DNA from 3 places in the Cytobacillus sp. Bac17 genome. Region 2 is predicted to be linked to each of the others. Evidence: riboswitches for the same ligand, from Rfam matches in the RefSeq annotation. Region 2 holds a riboswitch; each other region holds the start of a gene.
What was found. A riboswitch is a leader RNA that binds a small molecule or an ion and turns the genes downstream of it on or off. The one in region 2 is predicted to bind cyclic di-AMP.

Region 1: it holds a riboswitch for cyclic di-AMP, as region 2 does, so the genes downstream of both, NR125_RS19360 (dicarboxylate/amino acid:cation symporter) here and NR125_RS06870 (cation:dicarboxylate symporter family transporter) in region 2, are expected to answer to the same signal.
Region 3: it holds a riboswitch for cyclic di-AMP, as region 2 does, so the genes downstream of both, NR125_RS19315 (potassium channel family protein) here and NR125_RS06870 (cation:dicarboxylate symporter family transporter) in region 2, are expected to answer to the same signal.

Annotation. Positions count from the first base shown of each region.
Region 1 covers NZ_JALJRC010000018.1:97,748-101,788, reverse strand. The annotation lists gene NR125_RS19365 (MerR family transcriptional regulator) at 35-406, opposite strand; gene NR125_RS19360 (dicarboxylate/amino acid:cation symporter) at 584-1,807, opposite strand; cyclic di-AMP (ydaO/yuaA leader) riboswitch at 1,960-2,105, opposite strand; gene NR125_RS19355 (hypothetical protein) at 2,239-2,424, opposite strand; gene NR125_RS19350 (hypothetical protein) at 2,672-2,821, opposite strand; gene NR125_RS19345 (hypothetical protein) at 2,829-3,194, opposite strand; gene NR125_RS19340 (GNAT family N-acetyltransferase) at 3,310-3,759, shown strand; gene NR125_RS19335 (serine hydrolase domain-containing protein) at 3,894-4,041, shown strand, end outside.
Region 2 covers NZ_JALJRC010000003.1:53,257-57,297, reverse strand. The annotation lists gene NR125_RS06880 (dienelactone hydrolase family protein) at 112-741, shown strand; gene NR125_RS06875 (hypothetical protein) at 975-1,223, shown strand; cyclic di-AMP (ydaO/yuaA leader) riboswitch at 1,493-1,642, shown strand; gene NR125_RS06870 (cation:dicarboxylate symporter family transporter) at 1,771-3,033, shown strand; gene NR125_RS06865 (DUF4256 domain-containing protein) at 3,531-4,041, shown strand, end outside.
Region 3 covers NZ_JALJRC010000018.1:91,719-95,759, forward strand. The annotation lists gene NR125_RS19305 (MarR family winged helix-turn-helix transcriptional regulator) at 312-743, opposite strand; gene NR125_RS19310 (TrkH family potassium uptake protein) at 828-2,198, opposite strand; gene NR125_RS19315 (potassium channel family protein) at 2,241-2,897, opposite strand; cyclic di-AMP (ydaO/yuaA leader) riboswitch at 2,976-3,126, opposite strand; gene NR125_RS29955 (endonuclease) at 3,238-4,041, opposite strand, start outside.

The DNA of each region.
Region 1 (4,041 bases), on a different contig from region 2:
CCAAAAACCCAAAAAAACGTTTTGGGACAGGATATCAGTTGAGCAATAAAAGCAATGTTTGAATTAATGATAAGCTTTCATGTGAAATATTCTTTTTGACATATTCGTATTTTTCGGGATCAGATTTTTTAAGCTGTGAAAGTGCTTTTGTCACATCTTCCTCCAGATCCTGAATTTTGAGCCTTAGTTCAAGAACATCTACCTCTTCAGAAAATCGGCCGATAACTTTTTTCTTTATTTCCTCCAGCGACAAACCATCCGCTTTACATTTTTCGATAAAAGCAATACGTTCGATGGCGGAATAATCATAATAGCGATAATTTGAAGGGGAACGTTCTGCTTTTAGCAGTCCGAGTGAAGTATAGTAATCAATCGTTCTCTTAGTAACCTTTGCTTTTTCAGCCAATTCTCCTATTCTTAACTTCTCAGCCCCATGAGGATTCCTCCAAACTGTTACGTGATGGTTATGAATCTAATTATACTAAAAAATAATAGAAAATCAATGAATTTGAATAATGAAACAAGCAGGGAGGAAGAGATTTCCACAAAAAAATAACACCGGATAACCGGTGCTATTTTGCATTCAGGCTTTAACGGCCTCTTTCTTTGCTTCCGTTTCCGCTACAATTACTGCACAGGCAGCATCACCTGTAATATTAACTGCTGTTCGCGTCATATCAAGCAGACGGTCAATCCCAATGATTAATGCGATACCTTCAACAGGAAGATTGACAGAGTTAAGAACCATCGCTAGCATAATCAAACCGACACCAGGCACACCAGCTGTACCAACGCTGGCAAGAACGGCAGTAAGGACAACCGTGATTAGCTGTGTCAATGTTAAATCAACATTATATACCTGGGCAATGAAAATAGTTGCAACTCCCTGCATGATGGCTGTTCCATCCATGTTGATGGTTGCACCGAGAGGCTGAACAAAGCTGCTGATTGATTCAGGAACTTTCAGATTTTTTTGGGCCGTATTCATGGAAATCGGCAGAGTCGCATTACTGCTTGATGTACTGAAAGCAACCCCCATGGCCGGCGCAAAGCCTTTAAAGAACCATAGCGGGTTTTTCTTTGCAAGTAAAGCAATAGAACCTCCATAGGTTAAAATCGCATGTATAAATAACGCAAGAAGAACTACGATCATATAAAGTCCCATAGCTTTAATGGCACTTAGACCCTGACTTCCTACAGCAGAAACGATAAGTCCAAACGTTCCATAAGGAGCGAACCTCATAACCAGGTTAACAAGGTACATCATCATGTCATTGCCTTGTTCAATAAGGTTTAATATGCCTTTTGTTTTATTGCCGAGCATGGTTAATGCAAATCCGACAAAAATAGAAAAAGTGATAATCTGAAGCATATTGCCTTCCGTGAAGGCTTTTACCGGATTGGTTGGAATAATATTTAATAGTGTCTCTGAGACAGGAGGAGCTTCCTTCGATTCGTACTCCACGTTTGTTACGTCGAATTCACCAACGTTTCCTGGCTGGAAAACAGCTGCCAAAGCAAGACCTATGACGATTGCAATGCTGGTGGTAACCAGGAAGTAGGAGATTGTCTTAATCCCAATTCTTCCCAACTTCTTAGGATCACCGAGGCCTGCTGTTCCAAGGGTGATGGAAAAGAAGACGATCGGAACAACCAGCATATTGATGAGATTTAAAAAGATTTTTCCCAGCGGAGTAAACAAAAACTTGTCAAGCTCGGGGAAAATGCCAGGTGCAAATAAATTAATCAACAGCCCTGTGATTCCCCCGGCGATCAAAGCAAGAATAATTTTAGTAGATAATTTCATACACGTTCCTCCAATGAAATAAATGATGTAAAAAAATGTAAATCTCGCACAAAAAATATTTTGCCTTTCCTATATTACCCCCAAAAAACATAAACCTAACTAAAAAAGGCAACAAAAAAACACAGAGGTAATAACCACTGTGCATTTATGCAGTGTTCCCTCTCAACACGCTTACGAGGTTAGCTGTCGGGTTCGGGTCTTGAGAGTACCCTACCTATAAAAGGATTCACCCCAGGTGCTTTTATTAAAAAAGTACAGTTGGTTCCCCCGCTCAATTAAGATTAAGCGAAAATTATTAATGTTTTTTTAATATATTAACAATAATCATAAAAGTTGTAAATCATACGATTTTCTTATCTAGGTTTACTAAGGTTACTATCATTCAAATAGTAATTTAATAGGAAAGGTCAATTTGGTTTTTAGCAATAAGATTAGAAGTTAAGCCAGCTTAAAAGAGGATGTCTTTTTTTGTCTTTCACTTTTAGTTCCTTCTTATTCAGCTTGTCTTCATGTTCGGCCAGCCACTCTTTTAACTCTTCTTTGTCCTTGCATTGCGTATAATAAGTCTCGCCGTTTTTCCCAGTGGCACTTACAACATATCTGCATGTATTTCCCATAAAGCACCCTTTTCAAAGTAATTTCTTTTAGAATTATAACAAGATTTATGACAATGTCCACCATTATTTTTTAGGATTATGAGTATATTGGCTTTGGGGATATTGCTGATGAAAATATGCCTGAAAAAATCCAGCTAAGATATCCGCTGGATTAATGTCGCTTCTGCATTTATCCTATTGGTCCGGCAGCTTATTGATTACTGGGAAAGTTTTTTCCTGTTGTCAGCTCCAGTGGGAATGGCCTTTCTTATCTGCGCAAAACTGTAATAAAGCCGTCGAGAATCTCATGACTAACAGTAACCCCTTTGAGAGTATAAAATTCAAGAGCCTCTGTATTCCTATTTGATACATAGATAAAATAATCTTCCACATCTTTAAATTGGATTAACCATTCCATCGGCATGTTAAAAAGAACTGATCCAATTCCATATTGTCTGTAGCATTTTTATAAAGAATTGAGATAAGCAGCCAACATGCCTTTTCCCGACTGAAGTCAGATCAAAAAAAATGGCGAAATCATTGGAGCAGGCTTCCTTAGGAGAAACATTGGAATAGACATAGCCCGCGATTTCTTCATCGTCCTTAACGATCTCTATATAATTATGTAAAGATGATTTTACGGATGGAATCATTCTAGTTTCAAAATTCATGCTGTCAAAACGCTCAGGTGTTATATGTGCCTTAGATTTCTGAAAAGCCATCAGCTTATTGCATAAATCCCGGCAAAGTCTGATTTTCTCTTCTGTTATCACTTCATATTTTAAATTCATCCTATTCACCCCTAGTTAAATTTTAAATTGGAAGGTCTTCATTCGTCCAAAAAAGAGGGAATTTATCCTTGATAGAGAAGTTTATCTTAAAACTAATATAAAAAGAGGGACCATAATGATTAGGGAAATTGATATTAAAGATCGAAAAGCTGCTGTGCAAGTTCTAAGTGTCCAGCTTCCTGCGTATAAAATTGAGGCTGAAATCATTGGATGTCCTGATTTACCGCCTTTGAAGGATACGGCTGATGACTTGCGAATAACCGGAGAAACCTTCCTTGGGTATTTTATAGGTGAAAAATTATGCGGTGTGATTTCTTTTAAAGAGGAAAATAATGTTTTAGATATTCATAGACTGATTGTGCATCCTGAACATTTTAGAAAGGGAATTGCACAAAAGCTGCTGAACTTCATTGAACTGAGGCCGATGAATGAAAAAATGATTGTCACAACAGGCTCTAAGAATACCCCTGCTGTCACTTTTTATTTAAAGAATGGTTTTAAAGAGCTGAAGAAAATGGAAATAAATGAATCACTGACTATTACTGCTTTTGAAAAATATTTATAAAATACTAAAAGATTAAGCGACTCTTTCATTTGGAGGAATCATCCTCTTTAAATCCGTTATATGTTTTATAGAGTCTGCTATTACTGTCCCGCATTGCTTTAGGTCAATGGAATATTACTTAAAGGGGAATACTCATGTTATTTAGGGATTATGATAAAAGGTTAAGGTCTGTAATTAAAAATGTTGGTTTTTCCGGTGTCGTACTTGTTAAAGAAAAGGAGGAATTGATCCTTCAATTAGCAGAGGGGGATGCTGATCGAGCAAACAAAACCCAAAATAACC
Region 2 (4,041 bases):
TGCCGTATAGGCGGCTTTTCTGATTAATAGGGGTGTTAGATGTGAAGGAATAAAACATTTAAATATAGAATAATTTTTCTTATGGAATAAGGTGTAAAAATGGATCGGTGAATGGGAGAAGAAATATGGAGAAAAAGGGTCATAATCATGATAAGACAGAGTAATTCTAATTCTTTAATCCTCGTAATCCACGAAATCTATGGAATTAATCAACATATAAAGAGTTTTTGCGAATTATTATCAAAGCAGGGTTTTGATGTGACATGCCCCCATTTATTAGAGCGAGAGATACCTTTTGAATATTCTCATGAGGAAGCCGCTTATCGCCATTTTATGGAACATGCAGGTTTCGACAGAGCTGCCCAAAAAATAAAAGATCTATTATTGGATGTTAAAGATGAATACGAAAAAATATATATCATTGGATTTAGTATAGGTGCAACTGTTGCCTGGCTGTGCAGTGAGGGAGATTGTGTTGATGGTATAGTGGGATACTACGGCTCAAGGATCAGGGACTATTTAGAGTTAACACCCCAGTGTCCCATAATGCTATTCTTTCCACAAGAAGAGCAGTCTTTTAATGTTGATGAGTTACTATTAGCTTTAGAAAAAAAGAAAATTAAAGTACATAAATTTAAAGGGAAACATGGATTCAGTGATCCATATTCCTCCAGATATGATGCAGAATCAGAACAAGAAGCATTTAGCAAAGCCATGGATTTTTTATTGCATATTGATTGAGGTATTATTATGAAGCTAACCGTGAGTGTTATCACCTTGAATTTTAATAAAAGTTTACAAGCCCGTTCAATTTTCTTAATACAAGGATGCTAATTTAGATTTAGCGGGGATAGCATGTGTGGCTATCATTGTATTTGGCGCAGGCGGAGCCAAATGCCTTTTTTGTTTTGCTTATATTCAATTTATAAAATTTACTGTCTATTATTTAGCCTCTATAAAGGATCAAGTGGGAAATGTCCATTATTTTGAGGAGAAAGATCTTAACATCCATTCTTAGCAGTGTGTTATTTGTACTGATTTTTTCAGTGCCAACAGTCTTTGATATGAATGCATTTGTTAATTTATATTATTTAAATCTTATGTTTGTCGCTGCCTATGGAGTAATCACTTCGATGTTCAGTGATTGGTTGAGCAAGAAGATTTTCATTGCAAACACTAATCGTGAAATTGCCTCCTTTTTATTCTATTTGGTTCAGTATTAAAAGAACTTAGTCTTGTTTCTGCTGTCTCTTTTTTCATCATTGACCGTGTACTGACAAAAGCAGAAATAAGGTGGTGGTCAGTAAATACAGCATTATCCGTGATAGTCCTTATATTTATTATTGCTATTAATATTGATTTCCCATAACAAGTCCTAGAGCTGAAAATTCATTGAATTTCAGCTTTTTTTGGTGTGTTAAAGAGGCCATTTAGTTTACTGCCGGGAAAACTTAACTATTTACAAAAAATATCTTGAAATAATATAATGATATAGTGATTTATGCTTAATCTTATTTTAAGAACGGGGGACCCATTATTTACAGCGGAGTTTCCGCTTGGGGTGAATCCTACTATGGAAGGGCTTACTGTTTCCGCAGTCCTAACCCGAAAGCTAACCTCGTCAGCGTTTAAGGAAACATAAGAGAATATGAAATAGTGTGAATTGACAAAACCAGCATTTTTGTCGATTTTCTTTTTTATCAGGATCTCATCTTTGTTTCCCTTGCCTGCGCAGCACGTATAAAACTAAACAAGAAGGTAGGGTAATTGATGAAAAAAATTAAATTAAGTTTAGCCACTCAAATTTTCATCGGTCTTATTTTAGGAATCGCTATTGGCGGTATTTTCTATGGAAGTGAAACGGCGCAAAGTGTGCTGCAGCCCTTTGGCGATCTTTTTATCCGCTTAATTAAAATGATTGTTGTTCCTATTGTACTATCAACAATTATTGTTGCCATTGCTGGTGTGGGTGATTTAAAAGCCGTCGGGAAGCTTGGCGGTAAATCATTGACTTACTTTATTGGCATGACTTTGGTTGCTATTGTGGTGGGCCTCATTGCAGGTAATGTTATTCAGCCTGGTGCCGGCCTGAATATGGACAGCCTGCAGCAAAGTGACATTTCGAGCTATGTTGAAACCAATAAAGAGCAGGAAGGCAAGTCGATAGCAGATACATTTTTGCATATCGTACCTACTAATCCTGTACAAGCCATGGTTGAAGGCGATATGCTGGCGATTATCTTCTTTGCTGTTGTATTTGGCCTTGGAATTGCAGCAATTGGAGAAAAGGGAAAACCAGTACTGAGATTTTTCGAAGGCACGGCAAAGGCCATGTTCTATGTGACAAACCTATTTATGAAGTATGCACCAATCGGAGTATTTGCCTTAATTGGTGTAACGATTTCCAAGTATGGTTTTGCCTCATTGATTCCATTAGGCAAGCTGGCACTTACTGTATATGGAGCCATGATCTTCTTTGTTCTTGTTGTGTTGGGGATAATGGCCAAAGTTGTCGGGTTCAGCATCTTTAAATTATTGAAGATGATAAAAGAAGAATTGATTTTGGCATTCTCAACTGCAAGTTCTGAAACAGTGCTTCCGAGAATCATGGACAAAATGGAGAAAGCGGGAAGCCCGAAACATATTTCGTCATTCGTTATTCCGACAGGCTATTCTTTTAACCTGGATGGATCCGTTTTATACCAGGCAATTGCCTCTTTATTTATTGCACAGATGTTTGGCATAGAATTAAGCATAGGACAGCAAATTACGTTAATGTTAGTACTGATGGTTACATCCAAAGGAATGGCGGGCGTGCCAGGCGTATCCTTTGTCGTGCTGCTGGCTACTTTCAGCACAATTGGATTGCCTGCAGAAGGCCTTGCCTTTATTGCCGGCATCGACCGTATCCTTGATATGGGCCGAACAGCTGTTAACGTGGTGGGGAACTCACTTGCGGCTATTGTTATTGCCAAGTGGGAAGGGCAATTTAACCCTCCAGCAGAAGAAAGATTTGAGCAACAAGCTTCATAATAGATTGGAAAACACTAACAAATGGCAGCATATTTGTTAGTGTTTTTTTTTGCTTCTTTGTGTTATTCCATAAAGAGAGGATGATGGAGCAGGTTCGGACAGAGAAGCGGGAAACCAACGTGAAGGAGTCCGAAGGTGGAGCAGGCTCGGACAGAAAGGGGAGAAATCAACGTTAGCTAGTTAGAAGGTGGAGGAGGTTCGGACAGAGAAGCGGGAAATCAACGTGAAGGAGTCCGAAGGTGGAGCAGGCTCGGACAGAAAGGGGAGAAATCAACGTGAGCGAGTCCGAAGGTGGAGGAGGTTCGGACAGAAAGGGAAGAAATCAACGTGAGCGAGTTCGAAGGTATAGGAGGTTCGGACAGAGAAGCGGGAAATCAACTTGAGCGAGTCCGAAGGTGGCTTATGAAAAGTTAATGCTGTTCCACTTTTATCAAATAGCCCTTAAGGGTCATAATTATATTATAATGGAGTAAAAACTAGGAGGAGTTAATTTGACAATGGGAAATATGGAGCTGTCACCAGAACAGCGTGAAGAACTGCTGGAAACTCTGAAAGCGCGTTTTGAGAAAAACATGCACCGTCATGAAGGTGTGGAGTGGGCTGATGTACAAGCTAAGCTCGAGGCTAATCCTGAAAAATTGTGGTCACTCAATGAAATGGAAGCAACTGAAGGCGAACCGGATGTTGTACGCCATGATCAAGAGACCGGCGAATACATATTTTATGATTGTTCAGCTGAAAGTCCAAAAGGCAGGAGAAGTGTTTGTTACGATCGTGAAGCGCTGGAGGCACGGAAGAAACACAAGCCGGAAAACAGTGCTATGGATATGGCAGCTGCCATGGGCATTGAGCTTTTAACCGAAGAGCAATACCGGGAGCTTCAGGAGCTTGAACATGTCGATAAGAAAACCTCTAGCTGGGTGCAAACGCCTGAGAATATCAGAAAACTTGGCGGGGCGATCTTTTGTGACCGGCGCTACGACACTGTTTTTGTGTATCACAATGGAG
Region 3 (4,041 bases), on a different contig from region 2:
TCTTATAGATTCATGGCAACAGTTTTCTCGGCGCTGCTCCCATTTTCGGCTTCATGACTGCCTCATGGCGACCGTTTTCTTACCGCTGCTCTCTTTTTCGGCTTCATGACTGCCTCATGGCGATCGTTTTCTTCTCGCTCCACGACTTTTCGGCTTCATGAAGCTTTCATGGCGACTGTTTTCTTCTCGCTTCACGACTTTTCGGCTTCATGGAGCCTTCATGGCGACTGTTTCTCAGCGCTGTTCTCATTTTGGGCTTCAGGACCTTCACAAAAAAAACAGGATAGAGCATCCCACTCCATCCTGCACCGCTAATTACCCTCCATATTTCTTCTCATTTTCATTAAAACATCGTCAACAATTCTCAGCTCTTCCTTCGTAATACCCGATGTGACGATCGAGTGAAACTCCTCTGTGATGGGATATACATGTTCACTGAGATTTTTGCCGTTTTCGGTTAGATAAACATTCAGAGATCTGCTGTCCTCTTTATTCATGCTTTTTTTGATAAAGCCTTTCTTTTCAAGACTGCTCAGCATTCTGGCAATGTTAGATTTATCTTTATCCAGCCGCCTGGCGATTTCATTTTGGCTTAATCCGTCTTCTTCCCAGAGAAGCATTAGAATCAGGTTCTGCTCCGGGGCAATATTTAAGTGGGCTAATTTAGTCTTAATATAGCTTGTTAAGGTCAGGTCTATTTGATGGATCTTAATGCTTATATAGTCATTAAATCTGGTTTTCATTTAAAATCCCCTATCCTATTTATGGTGGAAAATTTTATTGAAACTAAATTATTCTGTCCTATACACCAGATAACTTTCCTTCACTTATCCAATCATGATTTTCTCTTCTGCAAATTTATATTTGGCCTTTCCTTTTCTTCGGGCAAGTGCAAAAGCGATTGTGATTGGCCCTACTCTTCCTGCAAACATCATAAATGCAATTACCCCTTTTCCTGTTGCACTTAATTCAGGTGTGAGCCCCATCGACATGCCTACCGTGCCAAAAGCGGATATCACCTCGAATAAAAGGACGTTCAATGGAGCATTTTCTGTTATGGATAAAATAAATAAGATAAAGAAGATGAATCCTATTGAATAGACGGTTATTGTAAAAGCTCTGACAATAAGATCCTTTGGAATTCGCCTTCCCATCAGGCTCACTTCATCTTCTTCCTTTATCAGCGCTCTGACTGCAAGAAAAATCAAGACAAAGGTAGTGACTTTAATGCCGCCGGCGGTACCTCCTGATCCCCCTCCAATGAACATGAGCAGCATTGTTACCAGCTGCGAACCTAAAGTTAATTCGCCAGTATTCAAAGAATTAAATCCAGCCGTTCTCGGGACCACACCATGAAAAAAAGCCCCCAATAGTTTATCTTTTAAAGGCAAATTGGCAAGTGTCCCAGGATTATCATATTCAAGCGCAAAGATAAATACTGTTCCGAGAATGTTAAGAATCAGCGTCATCAGGAGGACCAATTTTGTATGCAAAGAGAGCTTTTTCAAACTCTTGTTTCTTTTTACATCAAGTACAACGATATAGCCGATACCTCCGATTATTAACAGGAAGCTGAGTGTCATGATGACAGTAAAATCACCAGCATATTCAGTAACGCTCCTGAATTGGCCCATTATATCGAATCCGGCATTATTAAAGGCAGAAACCGAATGGAAAATGCCATAATACAATGAGCGGGGAAAGCCAAAATCGGACGACCAGCGAATAGCCAATATCAATGCACCGATCATTTCAGCGATTAATGTAAAGCCGACAACGAATTTAACCAGCCTGACCATCCCTTCAATCGAAAGCTGATTTAAAGATTCCTGGATCATCAGCCTTCCTTTCAAACCAATGTTCTTTCCAAGCATGATAGCTATGAGAACCCCAAATGTCATAAATCCAAGGCCGCCAATCTGTATGAGGACCATCAGTACAATCTGGCCAAAAACAGTAAATGTGGTTTGGGTATCCACTACCACGAGACCTGTTACACATACAGCAGAAGTCGCCTCAAAAAGTGCATCGATAAACGATAAATGATGTCTGTCTTTCGTAGCAAAAGGCAGCATCAGCAGCAGTGTGCCTACACCAATTAAGATTAAGAAACCGACCGAAAGCATTTGTGCCGGATTCATTTTTATCCAGTTATAGGATCGTCCCATTCTCCTCATTCTTTTATGCTCCTTATACAATATAAGGCTAACCCCTTATTGGTATTTTTTTATCGGCAAGGCTTATACTCCATGCCTCTCAAATCTGCCAATCCCTTTATTGTGTCCCATTACAATCAGGACGTCGCCCTTTAAAATAACCTCTTCAGCTGATGGAGTAACGATTATTTCCTTCCCGCGCTGAATCCCCACGATATTACAGCCATACTTTGCCCTAATATTCAATTCAGAAAGGGATTTTCCGGCAATTTTATCTGTAGCCACAATCTCAACCATACTGTAATCTTCAGACAGCTCAATATAATCAATCATTTTTTCCGAAACAATATGGTGGGCAATCCGCTTAGCCATATCCCGCTCCGGGTGGATAACACGATCAACGCCAATTTTTTCGAGCACCCTGGCATGATACTCATTATGTGCCTTTGCCCACACCTTTGGAATCCCCATTTCTTTTAATAACAAGGATGTCAATATACTGGACTCAATGTTTTCACCAAATGAAACAAATGCATGATCGATATTTTTTATCCCTGATTGCTTTATGGCAGCTTCATCAATGCCATTGATTTGAACTGCATATGTCACAAACTGTGCGTATTGATTTACTTTCTCCTGGTCTACATCAATTGCGAGCACTTCCACTCCCAATTCATGAAATTCCTTTACGAGACTTCCGCCAAAGCGGCCTAAACCAAATACTGCATACTGTTTTTTCATTGAAGAAATTCCCTTCTTTTTGAAAATGAACACAAAAAAACCACTCTTAAAAAAAGAATGGCCAATGGTTTCCATCAACCCTTCCCTCGATTCGGCTTACGGAGTTAGCTGTCGGATTAGGGATTGAGAGTATCCCTTCTTAGCCTTAATATGCTAAGATTCACCCCAAGATAAACCAGGTTTATCAAAATTGGTTCCCCCGCTCATAATGATTCAGCAAAAAGGTTACTATGAAATTAATAAATATAAATTACTCCCATGGAAATCTCTTGTCAATCTTTTTTTCAAAGTAAGTAAAATAAAAAGCACTTCCCAGTAACGGAAAGTGCTTTCCTGAAGATTATTCCCAAATTGCTGATGCCCACTCGGGATGATCTATAAATGGATTGCGGTTATGCTGGTAATCAGAATAGATGATTTCGTTTCTTCTCCGCTCGTTATCGTCTACCGGATCTTCCTTATGCCACTCAAGCAGGACAGACATTTTGCCATGATAAGGAGCAGAGCCATTATTGACCTGATTGTTTAGCTCCAGATCCACTTCTCCGCTGTCTCCTTCATAACGGACAGCCATATAAAAAAGCATCCTCGCAACATCGCCTTTTACTGTATCCCTGGGTTCCCAGGAATCTGAATCATAGTAGTTTCCCAGTGCCTCTGAATGCTGGGTGCCCCCATCGTCAAAGTCAAGATTCCCTCTCGAGCTATTTACTGAAGCATCTGTTGGCCGCAAATGATGCAAGTCTGTTCCCGGACCCATAGCTGTTCCAAAGTCCCCGTGAGATTTAGCCCAAACATGCTCCCTGTTCCAATCATTGACGCCAGAACCATTGGTGAATTTCCCCTGAGAGCGGCCAGTATACAAAAGAATGACGTTATTGGGATTGGCAGGATCTTCATCTGTCTCACGCAGTGCTTCCCATACATTCGAATAGGAAATTTCCGTGTGATCATCAATGATAGTGTGGAGGGCTGTTTTTAAAGCCTCCCCTGTTTTTCCGTTTGCAGCATCATAATATCCTCCTGGTTCAGGGCCGGGAATGACTGTTCCATCACCAGCTTGTTCGAAGGCCGTCCCATCTTTTAGCCCGGGATGAGAGAAATAGGCGGTAAGTGTTCCGGTTACCTTAATTTTTTCTCCAAT